One region of the Microbispora sp. KK1-11 genome, then DNA from elsewhere that is predicted to be linked to it. Evidence: riboswitches for the same ligand, from Rfam matches in the RefSeq annotation. Region 1 holds a riboswitch; the other holds the start of a gene.
The links. A riboswitch is a leader RNA that binds a small molecule or an ion and turns the genes downstream of it on or off. The one in region 1 is predicted to bind cobalamin.

Region 1 (5,705 bases):
GACGAACAGGACGAGGTTGCCTTCGCGGCCTTCACGGACGGGCTCGCGGAGGTCGTCCCGCTTGAGGACCAGGCCGGGGCCGCGCCTGCCGCGGCGGAGCTGGTGCGGGGCGGCGGCGAGGAGGGTCGCGGGGAGGTCGATGCCGGCGGGGCCGGCGCCGGCCGGGACGCGGGCCCCGATCGTCCGGCCGTGCCGTCCCCGGCCACTCGACCGCCGCCCCGCGACGCCCGCCCCGACTCCGGCGACCTTGAGAACGGGAACGCGGAAGGGGACACCGGCCGCGGCCACGTCGTGCGGGCGGTCGCCGGAGCCGCTGGCGGACCCTTCGGAGGCGCCCGCAGCGTCTCCGGGGGCGCCGTCGCCGGCCTCCGAGCCGCCGGAGCCATCCGATCCACCGGACCCCCCGGGCTCCCCGGGGCGGCCGGGGCCGGAGCCGGGCCCGCCGGAGCCATCGGGATCCTCGGGATTTTCGGGATCCTCGGGGGGCTCGGTCTGGTCCAGGAGCTCGTCGAGAAGACGCTCGTCCAAGCCGGGCGCGTCGAACGGATCCCGGCGACGCCGGTGGGGCAGTGCCAGCCGGGCCGCCACCCGGACGTCCTCCCGGGTCACCACGTCCCGGCCCTGCCAGGCCGCGTGCGCGACCGCCGCATGCGCCGTGACGAGATCGGCTCGCAGCCCGTCCACCTCGAACCCCGCGCAGACAGCCGTGATCTGCCGCAGCCGCGAGTCGGGCAGCCGCACCGATCCGAGTACGGCACGGGCACGCGCGATCCGTGCGGCCAGGGCGGCCTCCTCCGCGGCCCAGCGCGCGGCGAACCCCTCCGGATCGGCGTCGAACGCGAAGCGCCGCCGTACGACCTCGGCCCGCTCGTCCGGCTCCCGCGTCGCGCGCACCTCCACGGTCAGGCCGAACCGGTCGAGCAACTGCGGCCGGAGCTCGCCCTCCTCGGGATTCATGGTCCCCACGAGCAGAAACCGCGCGGCATGCCGTATCGAAACGGTCTCCCGCTCGACGTAGCAGACCCCGAGCGCGGCGGCGTCGAGCAGCAGGTCCACGAGGTGGTCGTGCAGGAGGTTGACCTCGTCCACGTAGAGCACGCCGCGATGGGCCGCCGCGAGCAGCCCCGGCTCGAACGCCTTCACGCCCTCGGTCAGCGCCCGTTCCAGATCGAGCGAACCGACCAGCCGATCCTCGGAGGCACCCACAGGAAGCTCGACGAGGGACGCCGCCCGCAGCGCGCCGGCCGCGTCGGGCTCGTGCGGCCCGTCGGGGCAGCCGGGGTCCGGTGCCCCGGGGTCGCAGTGGAACCGGCACCCCGCCACCACTGCGACCTGCGGCAACTGCGCCGCCAGCGCGCGCACGATCGTGGACTTCGCGGTCCCCTTCTCCCCGCGGACGAGAACGCCGCCGACCCGGGAGGAGACCGCGTTGAGCACCAGGGCCAGCTTCAGATCGGCGAGTCCGACGACGGCGCTGAACGGATAGGCGGGGTTCACAGGGCGGCCTTCCTGTTGACGTAGGCGATCCGCCAGCCGCCGTGCCGGGCGGCCAGCTCGGTGCGGGACAGCGGGGCGATGTCGAACAACGCGGCACGCGTCGCGGTCAGGCCGAGCGCGTGCGCGAGCGCGGCGCGGACGGGCCCGGCGTCGCAGACCGCGACCACGCGGGCGGCGTCCACGTGCACCGAATCCAGCCACGCGGCCACCCGCGCGCCCAGCTCGGCGAGACTCTCCCCGCCGTGCGGGGCGGCGCCGGGGTCGGTCAGCCAGGCGCCGAGACCCTCGGGCTCGGCCTCCGCGATCTCCGCGAACGGCCGTCCCGCCCACGTGCCGTAATCGGCCTCGGCGAGCGCGCCGACCACGACCGGCTCCCGCCCGGACGCGGCCCGCGCGGTCGCCACGGCCGCGGGCCAGGGCGCGGCGAAGACCACCGCGTCATCGGGAAGGCCCAGACCGGAAAAGGGCAGGGTGGCGGCCTGCGCCAGCCCCGAAGGATCGGCGTCCTCGGGCGCGGGGAAACAGGCGCGCCGCGTGCCCGGCGTCCCCGCCTGCCGGATGATCAGCATGAGACGGCGCCGGGAGGCAGGGTCCGCAGGCCCGGCGTTGGCCCCCTCTCGATGAGCGAGATCAGCGCGTCGGTGTCGACGTTCCGCTCGACCAGGTCCCCGAGCGCGTCCAGCCGCGCCTCCCGCAGCCCCGCGAACGACAGCGACGGATCGCCCCGGAACTCCCGCCCCGCCGCCCGCGCCACCTCCCCGAGGAAGGCTCGCCGGAACCCGTCGTTCTCCAGCGCACCGTGCCAGGTCGTGCCCCACACGTTTCCGGCGCGGCACCCGTCGAGGAACGGTTCACCGCCGTCGCGGGTGACGACCCCGTGGTGGATCTCGTACGCGCGTACCGAATACCCGTAGCCCTCGCCGACCGGACGCCCGAGCGTCTTCTCCGTCGCGAACGCGACGTCGGCGGGGAGCAGCCCCAGGCCGGGCACGGTGCCCGCGCCGGACTCCACGTGGTCGGTGATGGTGCGGGCGAGCATCTGGTATCCGCCGCAGATCCCGAGGACCGGACCCGTCCTGCGGACGACGAGGTCGGCGATGCCGGTGTCGCGCAGCCAGGCCAGGTCGTGCACCGTGGCCCGCGAACCCGGCAGAACCAGCAGGTCGGCGTCGGCGCAGGCGGCGGGTGAGGTGACGAAGCTGACCGCGACCCCCGGCTCGGCGGCCAGCGCGTCCACGTCGGTGAAGTTGGAGATGCGCGGATAGCGCACGACGGCCACCCGCAACGCGCCGTCGACCGCCGCGCTCCCCGTGTTCCGCGTGTTTCCTCCCGGCCGGTTGTCGAGTGACAGCGAGTCCTCGACATCCATCCACAGCCCGTCGAGCCACGGCACGACCCCGTAGACCCGGCGCCCGGTCAGCCCTTCGATCATGTCGAGCCCCGGCGCGAGCAGCTCCCGAGCCCCCCGGAACTTGTTCACGATGAATCCGGAGATATGTGCCTGGTCGGCGGCGTCGAGCAGGGCGACCGTGCCGTACAGGTGCGCGAAGACGCCGCCGCGGTCGATGTCGCCCACGATGATCACGGGCAGTCCGACGGCCCTGGCCAGCCCCATGTTCGCGATGTCCCCCGCCCGGAGGTTGATCTCGGCCGGGGAGCCCGCCCCCTCGCAGATCACCACGTCGAACTCGCCGGCCAGCCGCCGGTACGACTCCACGGCGATCGCGCGCAGCTCGTCGCGGCGCGCGCGGTATTCCAGTGCGTCCACGTCCGCGACCGGCCGTCCGCGCACGACGACCTGGCTCCGGCGGTCGCTGCCCGGCTTGAGCAGGATCGGGTTCATGTCGGCCGTCGGCTCCAGCCCGCAGGCTGCCGCCTGCACGGCCTGGGCCCGCCCGATCTCCGCGCCGTCGGCCGTGACGTAGGAGTTGAGTGACATGTTCTGCGCCTTGAACGGCGCGACGCGTACGCCGCGGCGGGCCAGCCACCGGCACAGGCCGGCCACCAGCACGCTCTTCCCGGCATCGGAGGTGGTGCCCGCGACAAGCAGGCCGCCGCCGGGCGCCCCGGCCATGGGATGTCCCCCCTGGGGGTGTCCGCGCCCCCGGTAGAAGGTCCGACGGCCGGAGTATCCTGGCTCCCGGATCGGCGCTTCCCTCAGCCTTCCCGCCCGTGCCGGGCAGTGGCGTGGGTGAGGGTCGCTCCCCGGTGACAGTGGCGGGACCGCGCCGGATTCACACCGGCTTCCTCCGCGTCCGTCGCTTGCGGTGGTCAACATACACCTTCGTGCCGGATGTCCCGCAAGTGTGCCGCTATGTGCGTTTCAGTGTGGCGATCATGTAGAACGGCTCGTTCTTCGTGACCTCGTTCTCGCCGTGCCCGTTGTAGTCGAAGGTCATCGTCCCGTTGTCGTGGACGGTGAGGTAGATCGTGCCGTTGCGCACGCAGTTGCCCCGCATCGACACCCGCTTCAGCCGCACGGTCGTCCCACTGACCACCTGGAGTTTGGACCTGCCCGTGCATCGATAGTCGACGAACTGCTCGGTGACGGTGTCGCCGCCCTCCGGCACGGTCAGCACGAGCGTGTCGTACGCGCCGGGCTCGTAGTCCACCCTGCCGCGCCACACGCCCGCGAAGCGCGCCGTGAAGCGCAGGGGCACGCGCGTGGCGGGCGCCTGTGTGGTTGTCTGCGTGAGCGTCGTGCCGGGTGAGGGAGCCGGCGTGACGGCGGCCGCCTCGTGCCGCGCGTCACCGTCGGCGACGCCTTCGGACGGGAGCACGGACAGCAGTACGGCCCCCGTCGTCGCGGCCGCGAGCGTGACCGCCGCCCCCGCGAGCAACCCCCGGCGGCGGCCGGAGCTCCGCCGTGAGGGAACGGTGTCCGGTTCCGGATACACGGCATGTCCCGCGGCGGTGAGCACGCCCGGGACGTCCCCGGCGGTCCCCTCCGGCACCGCGGCGAGAAGTCGCATCGTGATGTCGAGGATGCCCGGGCGCTCCGCCGGGTTCTTGCGCAGGGCCAGCGCGACGATGGAGCGCAACGGCTCTTCCAGGTCGCCGAGGTCGGGCTCCTTGGTGAGCACGCGGTTCAGCACGGCGGGCAGCGTGTCGTCGCCGAACGGCGGCCTGCCGGTGGCGGCGAACACCATCACGCCGCCCCACGCGAACACGTCCCAGGCGGGCGCGGGCGGCTCGCCGGCGATCTGCTCGGGCGCCATGTAGGCGGGCGTGCCGACGGTGCCGCCCGTCGCCGTGGTCGCGCCGAGACGGCGGGCGACCCCGAAGTCGACGACCCTCGGACCGTCGGGCCCCAGCAGCACGTTGGCGGGCTTGAAGTCGCGGTGGACGATCCCCGCCTGGTGCACGGCGGCGAGCGCGGTCGCGGTAGCCACGGCCAGCCGGTGCAGGGCGGGCCCGGACCGCCGCCCCGCCCGCTGCAGCGTGGGGCCCTCCACGTACTCGCTCACGACGTAGGGCCGGGGGCCGTCCAGGTCGAAGTCGAGCACCCAGGCCACGCAGAACGGCGCGACCCGCCGCGCGGCGGCGATCTCCCGCGCGAAGCGGCGGCGGGCGTCCTCGTCCTCCGGCCGGCCCCCGTCCGCCGGCTCGTGCAGCAGCTTGACCGCCACCGGCGCGCCGTCGGCCGTACGGCCGAGGTAGACCACCCCCTGGCCGCCCGCGCCGAGGCGGCCCTCCAGCCGATAGCCGCCGATTTCGGCCGGATCTCCCGTGAGTAACGGCCCCACCGCAGGCATGCAGCCCTCCTCGGCCCCGTTTTCCCCTCACCTTAGATGAACGGAACGCTGGTGCTTCTGGATCATGCTTGTCATGATGCCGGGATGAACGTGGTGGGGCCCGGATGGTCCGGATGGTAAGGATGGTGCGCACGCGGCTGCCGCTGGTGGTCCGGCGCGCGCTGGCCGAGCCCCTGCTGCTGGCCGCCGCGTTCGGCTCCATCCTGCTCGCCACCACGGCGATCTCGGCTCTCCTGCTGCACGCGGGGTCGGCGACCCAGGCGGGTGTGCGGCGGGCCCTGGAGACGGCGCCGCTCGCCGCCACCGCCACCGTCGTCACCTCCTCGGTCGCGGCCGGGGACTTCGCCGGGGCCGACCGGGCCGTCCGCGCGGGGATCGCCCACGCCCACGGAGAGGTGCCCGTACGGGTCACCGTGCGCGTCGAGTCCGCCTCCTACGCGCTCAAGGGACAGG
Region 2 (5,705 bases), on a different contig from region 1:
CTACACGCGCCAGGTCGTCCACCTGGAGGACGGCGAGCTCGCGGTCATCAAGGCCGACGGGTTCAACACGTTCACCAGCGACGCCAGGGAGACGGCCAAGGAGCCGTTCACGGTCGACTGGGACGCCGGCCACTACGACAACGGCGGCTACGAGCACTACCTGCTCAAGGAGATCTCGGAGCAGCCCGACACGGTCGCCCGCACGCTGCGCGGCCGGATCGACGACCGGTTCCACATCGCCCACCTGGGCGGCCTCAACATGGACGCCCGGGAGACCCGCTCGTTCCGCCGCGTGAAGATCATCGGCTGCGGGTCCGCGTACTACTCCGGTCAGATGGGCGCGCAGCTCATCGAGGAGCTGGCCCGGATCCCCGCCGACGCCGAGCCCGCGTCGGAGTTCCGCTACCGCAGCCCCGTCGTCGAGCCCGACACCCTGTACGTCGCGATCAGCCAGTCGGGGGAGACCTACGACACGCTCGCCGCCGTGCAGGAGCTCAAGCGCAAGGGCGGCCGGGTGCTCGGCATCGTCAACACCGTCGGCAGCGCCATCGCCCGCGAGACCGACGGCGGCATCTACCTGCACGCCGGTCCCGAGGTCTCGGTGGCCTCCACCAAGGCGTTCATCTCCACGGCCGTGGCGTTCGCGCTGCTCGCCCTGCACCTCGGCCGCGTACGCGACCTGTCGCCTGCCGACGGCCGCAGGATCTGTGAGGGCCTGCGCCGGCTGCCCGAGCAGATCAAGGAGATCCTCACGCTGGAGGACCGGATCAGGGAGCTGGCGAAGAAGTACGCCGACTCGCCGGGCATGATGTTCGTCGGCCGGGTGCGCGGCTACCCGGTGGCCCGTGAGGGCGCGCAGAAGCTCAAGGAGATCTCCTACGTCCACGCCGAGGCGTATCCGGCGAGCGAGCTCAAGCACGGCCCGCTCGCGCTGATCAGCCCCGAACTGCCGACGGTCGCGATCGTCCCCGACGACGAGCTGCTGGACAAGAACCTCACCACGCTGGGCGAGATCCGGGCCCGGCACGGGCGCATCCTCATGGTCGGCCACCGCACCTCCGAGGCGGCCGACGACTGCATCGTGGTGCCCAAGAACGAGGTCGAGCTCGACCCCATCCTGCTGACGATCCCGCTGCAGCTGTTCGCCTACTACGCCGCCGTCGCCCTGGACCGCGACGTCGACCGCCCGCGCAACCTCGCCAAGAGCGTGACGGTCGAGTAGGACCCGTGTCTCCCGTACGGCCCGCCCGCCCGGTGCGGGCCGTACGGCGTTGCGGTCCGGGTCCGTGCAGGGCCGTCCGGGCGACGCCGGTGGTCAGACCGGGGAAATCACGCGCGACCGGATGGCGGCGACGACCTCGCTCGTGTCCAGGCAGGCGATGCCCATACCGGTCATCTCGCGGTCCGCGTCGGTGGTCCAGCCGGAGAGTGCGTCGCGAACGGCGACGGTGCGCAGGTCGCGTTCGGTCGCGTCGACGAGCGTGGAACGCGGGCAGTTCGGGTAGTTGCAGCCGGCGACGACCACCGTGCTCACCGCGCGTTCGGCCAGGTGTTCCAGCAGCCGGGTGCGGAAGAAGGCGCTCCAGCGGGGCTTGTACAGGATGTGCTCGTCCGAGCCGATCTCCTGCGCGTGTCCCGCCAGGAGCAGGTCCGGGTCGAGCTCGCTTCCGGGCGCCGGCTCGCCGGCGAGCTGGGAGCCCGGCGAGTGCGGGTTGACCTTGCCTCGCAGCGTTCGCCGGCACAGGTCGGCGTTGCTGCCGTCGGACAGGTACAGACGCACGATATGCACGATGGGCCGTCCCGCTTGGCGAAACGCGTGCGTCAGGCGCCGGACCGCGGGCAGCACCTCGGTGGTGCCGGCGACGTCGGCGACGAAGTCGCGTTGCAGGTCGATGGCGAGCAGAGCGCTGCGGGAGAACTCGGGGCTGGTGTATTCGTCCACGCCGGCCACGTTAGGCGGGCGAGCCGTACCGGTCTTGTACGTCGTTGCGCGCGAACCGGCCCGGGGTGGCCGCGAACGTGCGGCGGAAGTGGCGGTGCAGATGTGCCTGGTCGTAGAAGCCGCTCTCGGCGGCGGCGCGCGCGACGGTGTGCCCGGCGGTCAGGAGCTGCTGGGCACAGCGCAGGCGTAGCTGGAGCAGGTAGCCGTGCGGAGTGACGCCGGTCTCGCGGCGGAAGGCGCGCAGCAGCTGGAATCGGGGCAGGCCCGCCACACCCGCGAGCTCCTCCAGGGCCGGGGTGCGCCGAAGGTCTGCGGCCAGGTGCCGCTGCACCTTCGAAACGGGCGCCGGCGGCGTCGCAGTGATCCCGCGGCGTGTGTAGCGGGCGAGGATCTCCGTGCACAGCGCTCCGAAGTCTTCCTGCGCGGCCAGGGAGTTCTGGTCCTGACGGCGGTGCAGCCGGATCAGGCGGGCGGCCAGATGCGGGTCGTGCGGAGTCGGTGAGGGAAAGGTGGGCCGGTGCCCGGCGAGTTCCGCCAGCAGCGCCGGTGGGAGGTAGAAGACCCGGTAGTCCCAGCCCTCGGCGATGCCGGGGCGGCCGGCGTGGATGGTGTCGGCGTCGAGAAGGAGCAGGCTGCCTGCGTGCGCGTGCTCGGTGGCGCCGCGGTAGCGGACGGCCTCCACTCCGCGCTCGATCGCCGCGATGGCGTACTCGCTGTGCGCGTGCGGAACGAAGCGATGCGTACGGAAGGACGCTTTCACCAGCCGCATGTCGTCCCGGCCGTAACGGTGCTCGACGAGGTCCTCCATGACTGCCTTTGTATCCGGCGTCGCCCCTGACAGGGGAATCCAGGGTGGGCCGGCCGGAGGCGCCTCCCACCGGGCACGTCGACCCTCATCGATCACCGCAGCCGTAACGTCCGTTATGTGGTGACATGGTGTAGTTAGTCATAGTCTGTGCGTGTAAGGGACTCTTCCGGCAGGAGGGTGCCGACATGCGACGCCGTACGGTCCTCGCGCTGGGGGTCCTGGCCCTCGCGGGCGCGTGCGGCGTCCAGGCGCCGCCGCACCGCAGGGAGCTCTCCCTGGCCGTCCCGAGCCCGCCCGGGGGATGCGGAGACGGCGTCGCCGCCGGGTTCAAGTCGCTCGTCGAGGGGCGTGGCTGGGCCCGGGCCGTACGCATCACGCGGGAGGCCGGCGACGGCGGGACGGCGCTCGCCCGGCAGGGCGGGCCGCGTACCGACCTGGTGATCGCCGATCCCGGGCTGCTCGCCGCCTGCGCGCTGGCCCGCGACCCGCTCCTGGTCGCCAGGGCCGTCCCGCTCGCCCGGCTGACGGGGCAGTGGGAGGTGCTGGTCGCCTCGCCCGACTCGGGTTATCGCACGTTCGAGCAGTTCGCCGCCGCGCTGCTGCGCGACCCCGGAGGGCCCAGGGTCGCGGGCGGCGCCGACCGCGGCCCGGAGCACCTGCTGCTCGGCATGACCGCGCAGGGCCTGGGGGCCGACCCCCGCCTGCTCGACTACGTCGCGTTCGACAGCAGGGCGCAGGCCGTCGCCGCGGTCCTCGACGGGCGGCTCGCGCTCGGGTTCGGCAGCAGGCGCGAGGTCGCCCCTCACGTGCGCGCCGGACGGCTGCGGCCGCTCGCGGTCTCCTCCGCCGAGCGCCTGTCCGGGGTGGACGCGCCGACGCTGTCGGAGTCGGGCGTACGGGTCGTGTACGCCGACTGGACGGGGCTGATCGCCCCGCGCGGCACGCCCGAGCGGGACGCCCTGCTCGACCTGTGCCGGGCCGTCACCGACACTCCGGGCTGGCGGAGCCTGTGCGACCGCAACGACTGGACGCCGATGTGGCTCGACGGCGACGACTTCAGCCAATGGCTCGTCGGCGAGGCGCGCCGTACGGCCCTGCTCCTCAATGATCTCGGACTCCGCTGAAAAACACAACTTGTAGGGGTACTTGCGGGAAGGGCCACAAGATGTAGGATCCATCGCGTTGCTGGTTCACCCCAGGTGAGGCAAGAGGGAACCCGGTGCGAATCCGGGGCTGCCCCGCAGCGGTGAGCGGGAACGACCGCCGTCACACGGCACCGTGCCTTCGAGCACTGTGCCGTGAGCACAATGCCTTGAGCACTGTGTTCGTCAGCACTGGGCGCGAGCGCGCCTGGGAAGCGACGGCCAGTAGGACCGGCGGGCGCGAGCCCGTCCGGACGCCCGCGAGTCCGAAGACCTGCCAGTGACGCGCGCGCATGGGCGCGCGCCCCGCGCCGGGCCCCGAGGGCGGGCTCGCCGCATCGTCACGGCACGGTTCCCTCCCGTGCGCGTGCGCCGCGGCATGCCTCCCTCCGGTCCGGCCGGGACTCGGAACGACGAGGAGAGGGCATCTGATGACCATCACCGACCCGGCCTCCGCGTCCGCGGACCCCGCGTCAGGGGAGCGCGGCGGGCCGCGGGCTTCGGCGGGAGATTCCGGACCCGGCGTCCCGCGCGGCCCCGTCCCCGCCGTCGGAGCCGTACGGCAGGCCCAGGCCCGCGCGGACGGCGCGTGGGACGCGGCGGGCGTCCTGCAGGCGATCGAGGAGGCGGCGGCCGGGGTCATCGCCGACCCGGAGAACTCGCGCCGTGCGGCCCGGCTGCTGAGCGGGCTGATCACGGAGGAGGCGGCGGCCGAGGGGGTGCGCACCTTCTCGGAGTCGGTCGCCGCCGCCCACGCCGCCGGGCTGCTGGGCGACCCCGTCGCCGCGTTCGTGGCCCGCGAGGCCGAGGCGCTCGACGCGCTGGTCGACCCGGCGGCCGACGACCGGTTCGAGTACTTCGGGCTGCGCACGGTCTACGACCGCTACCTGCTGCGCCACCCGGTCACCCGGCGCGTGCTCGAACGCCCGCAGCACTTCCTGCTGCGCGTCGCCTGCGGCCTGTCGGCCACGGTGGCCGAGGCGGCCGAGCTGTACGGCCTGATGTCCGCGCTGGCCTACCTGCCCAGCTCGCCGACGCTGTTCAATTCGGGCGCGCGGCGGCCGCAGCTGTCGTCGTGCTTCCTGCTCGACTCGCCCCGCGACGAGCTGGAGAGCATCTACGAGCGGTACGGCCAGGTGGCGCGGCTGTCGAAGTACTCCGGCGGCATCGGCATCGCCTGGACGCGGGTGCGCTCGCGCGGCTCGCTGATCCGGGGCACCAACGGCCTGTCCAACGGCATCGTCCCCTGGCTGCGCACGCTCGACGCGTCGGTGGCGGCCGTCAACCAGGGCGGCAGGCGCAAGGGCGCCGCCTGCGTCTACCTGGAGACCTGGCACGCCGACATCGAGGAGTTCCTGGAGCTTCGCGACAACACGGGCGAGGAGTCGCGCCGCACGCACAACCTCAACCTGGCCAACTGGGTGCCCGACGAGTTCATGCGCCGGGTGGAGGCGGACGGCACGTGGTCGCTGTTCGACCCCAAGGAGGCCCCCGAGCTGACCGACCTGTGGGGCGAGGCGTTCGACGCCCGCTACCGCGAGCTGGAGGCCGCCGGGCGGTATGTCCGGCAGGTGCCGGCCCGCGCCCTGTACGCCCGGATGATGCGCACCCTCGCCCAGACCGGCAACGGCTGGATGACGTTCAAGGACGCCGCCAACCGGGCCTCCAACCAGACCGCGCGGCCCGGCAACGTCATCCACCTGTCCAACCTGTGCACCGAGATCCTGGAGGTCACCGGCGACGGCGAGACCGCCGTGTGCAACCTCGGCTCGGTCAACCTCGCCGCGCACCTGACCCCCGAGGGCGACGCCGT

Region 2: linked by a shared signal. The riboswitch ahead of FLW16_RS34870 (ribonucleoside-diphosphate reductase subunit alpha) and the one ahead of FLW16_RS09270 (cobyric acid synthase) in region 1 are both predicted to bind cobalamin.

What each region holds. Positions count from the first base shown of each region.
Region 1 is NZ_VIRJ01000005.1:17,727-23,431, forward strand. It holds gene FLW16_RS09260 (VWA domain-containing protein) at 1-1,497, opposite strand, end outside; gene FLW16_RS09265 (histidine phosphatase family protein) at 1,494-2,066, opposite strand; gene FLW16_RS09270 (cobyric acid synthase) at 2,060-3,571, opposite strand; cobalamin riboswitch at 3,624-3,747, opposite strand; gene FLW16_RS09275 (serine/threonine-protein kinase) at 3,810-5,252, opposite strand; gene FLW16_RS09280 (FtsX-like permease family protein) at 5,375-5,705, shown strand, end outside.
Region 2 is NZ_VIRJ01000033.1:37,859-43,563, forward strand. It holds gene glmS (glutamine--fructose-6-phosphate transaminase (isomerizing)) at 1-1,222, shown strand, start outside; gene FLW16_RS34855 (cysteine hydrolase family protein) at 1,316-1,942, opposite strand; gene FLW16_RS34860 (AraC family transcriptional regulator) at 1,953-2,750, opposite strand; gene FLW16_RS34865 (tripartite tricarboxylate transporter substrate binding protein) at 2,936-3,874, shown strand; cobalamin riboswitch at 3,920-4,189, shown strand; gene FLW16_RS34870 (ribonucleoside-diphosphate reductase subunit alpha) at 4,324-5,705, shown strand, end outside.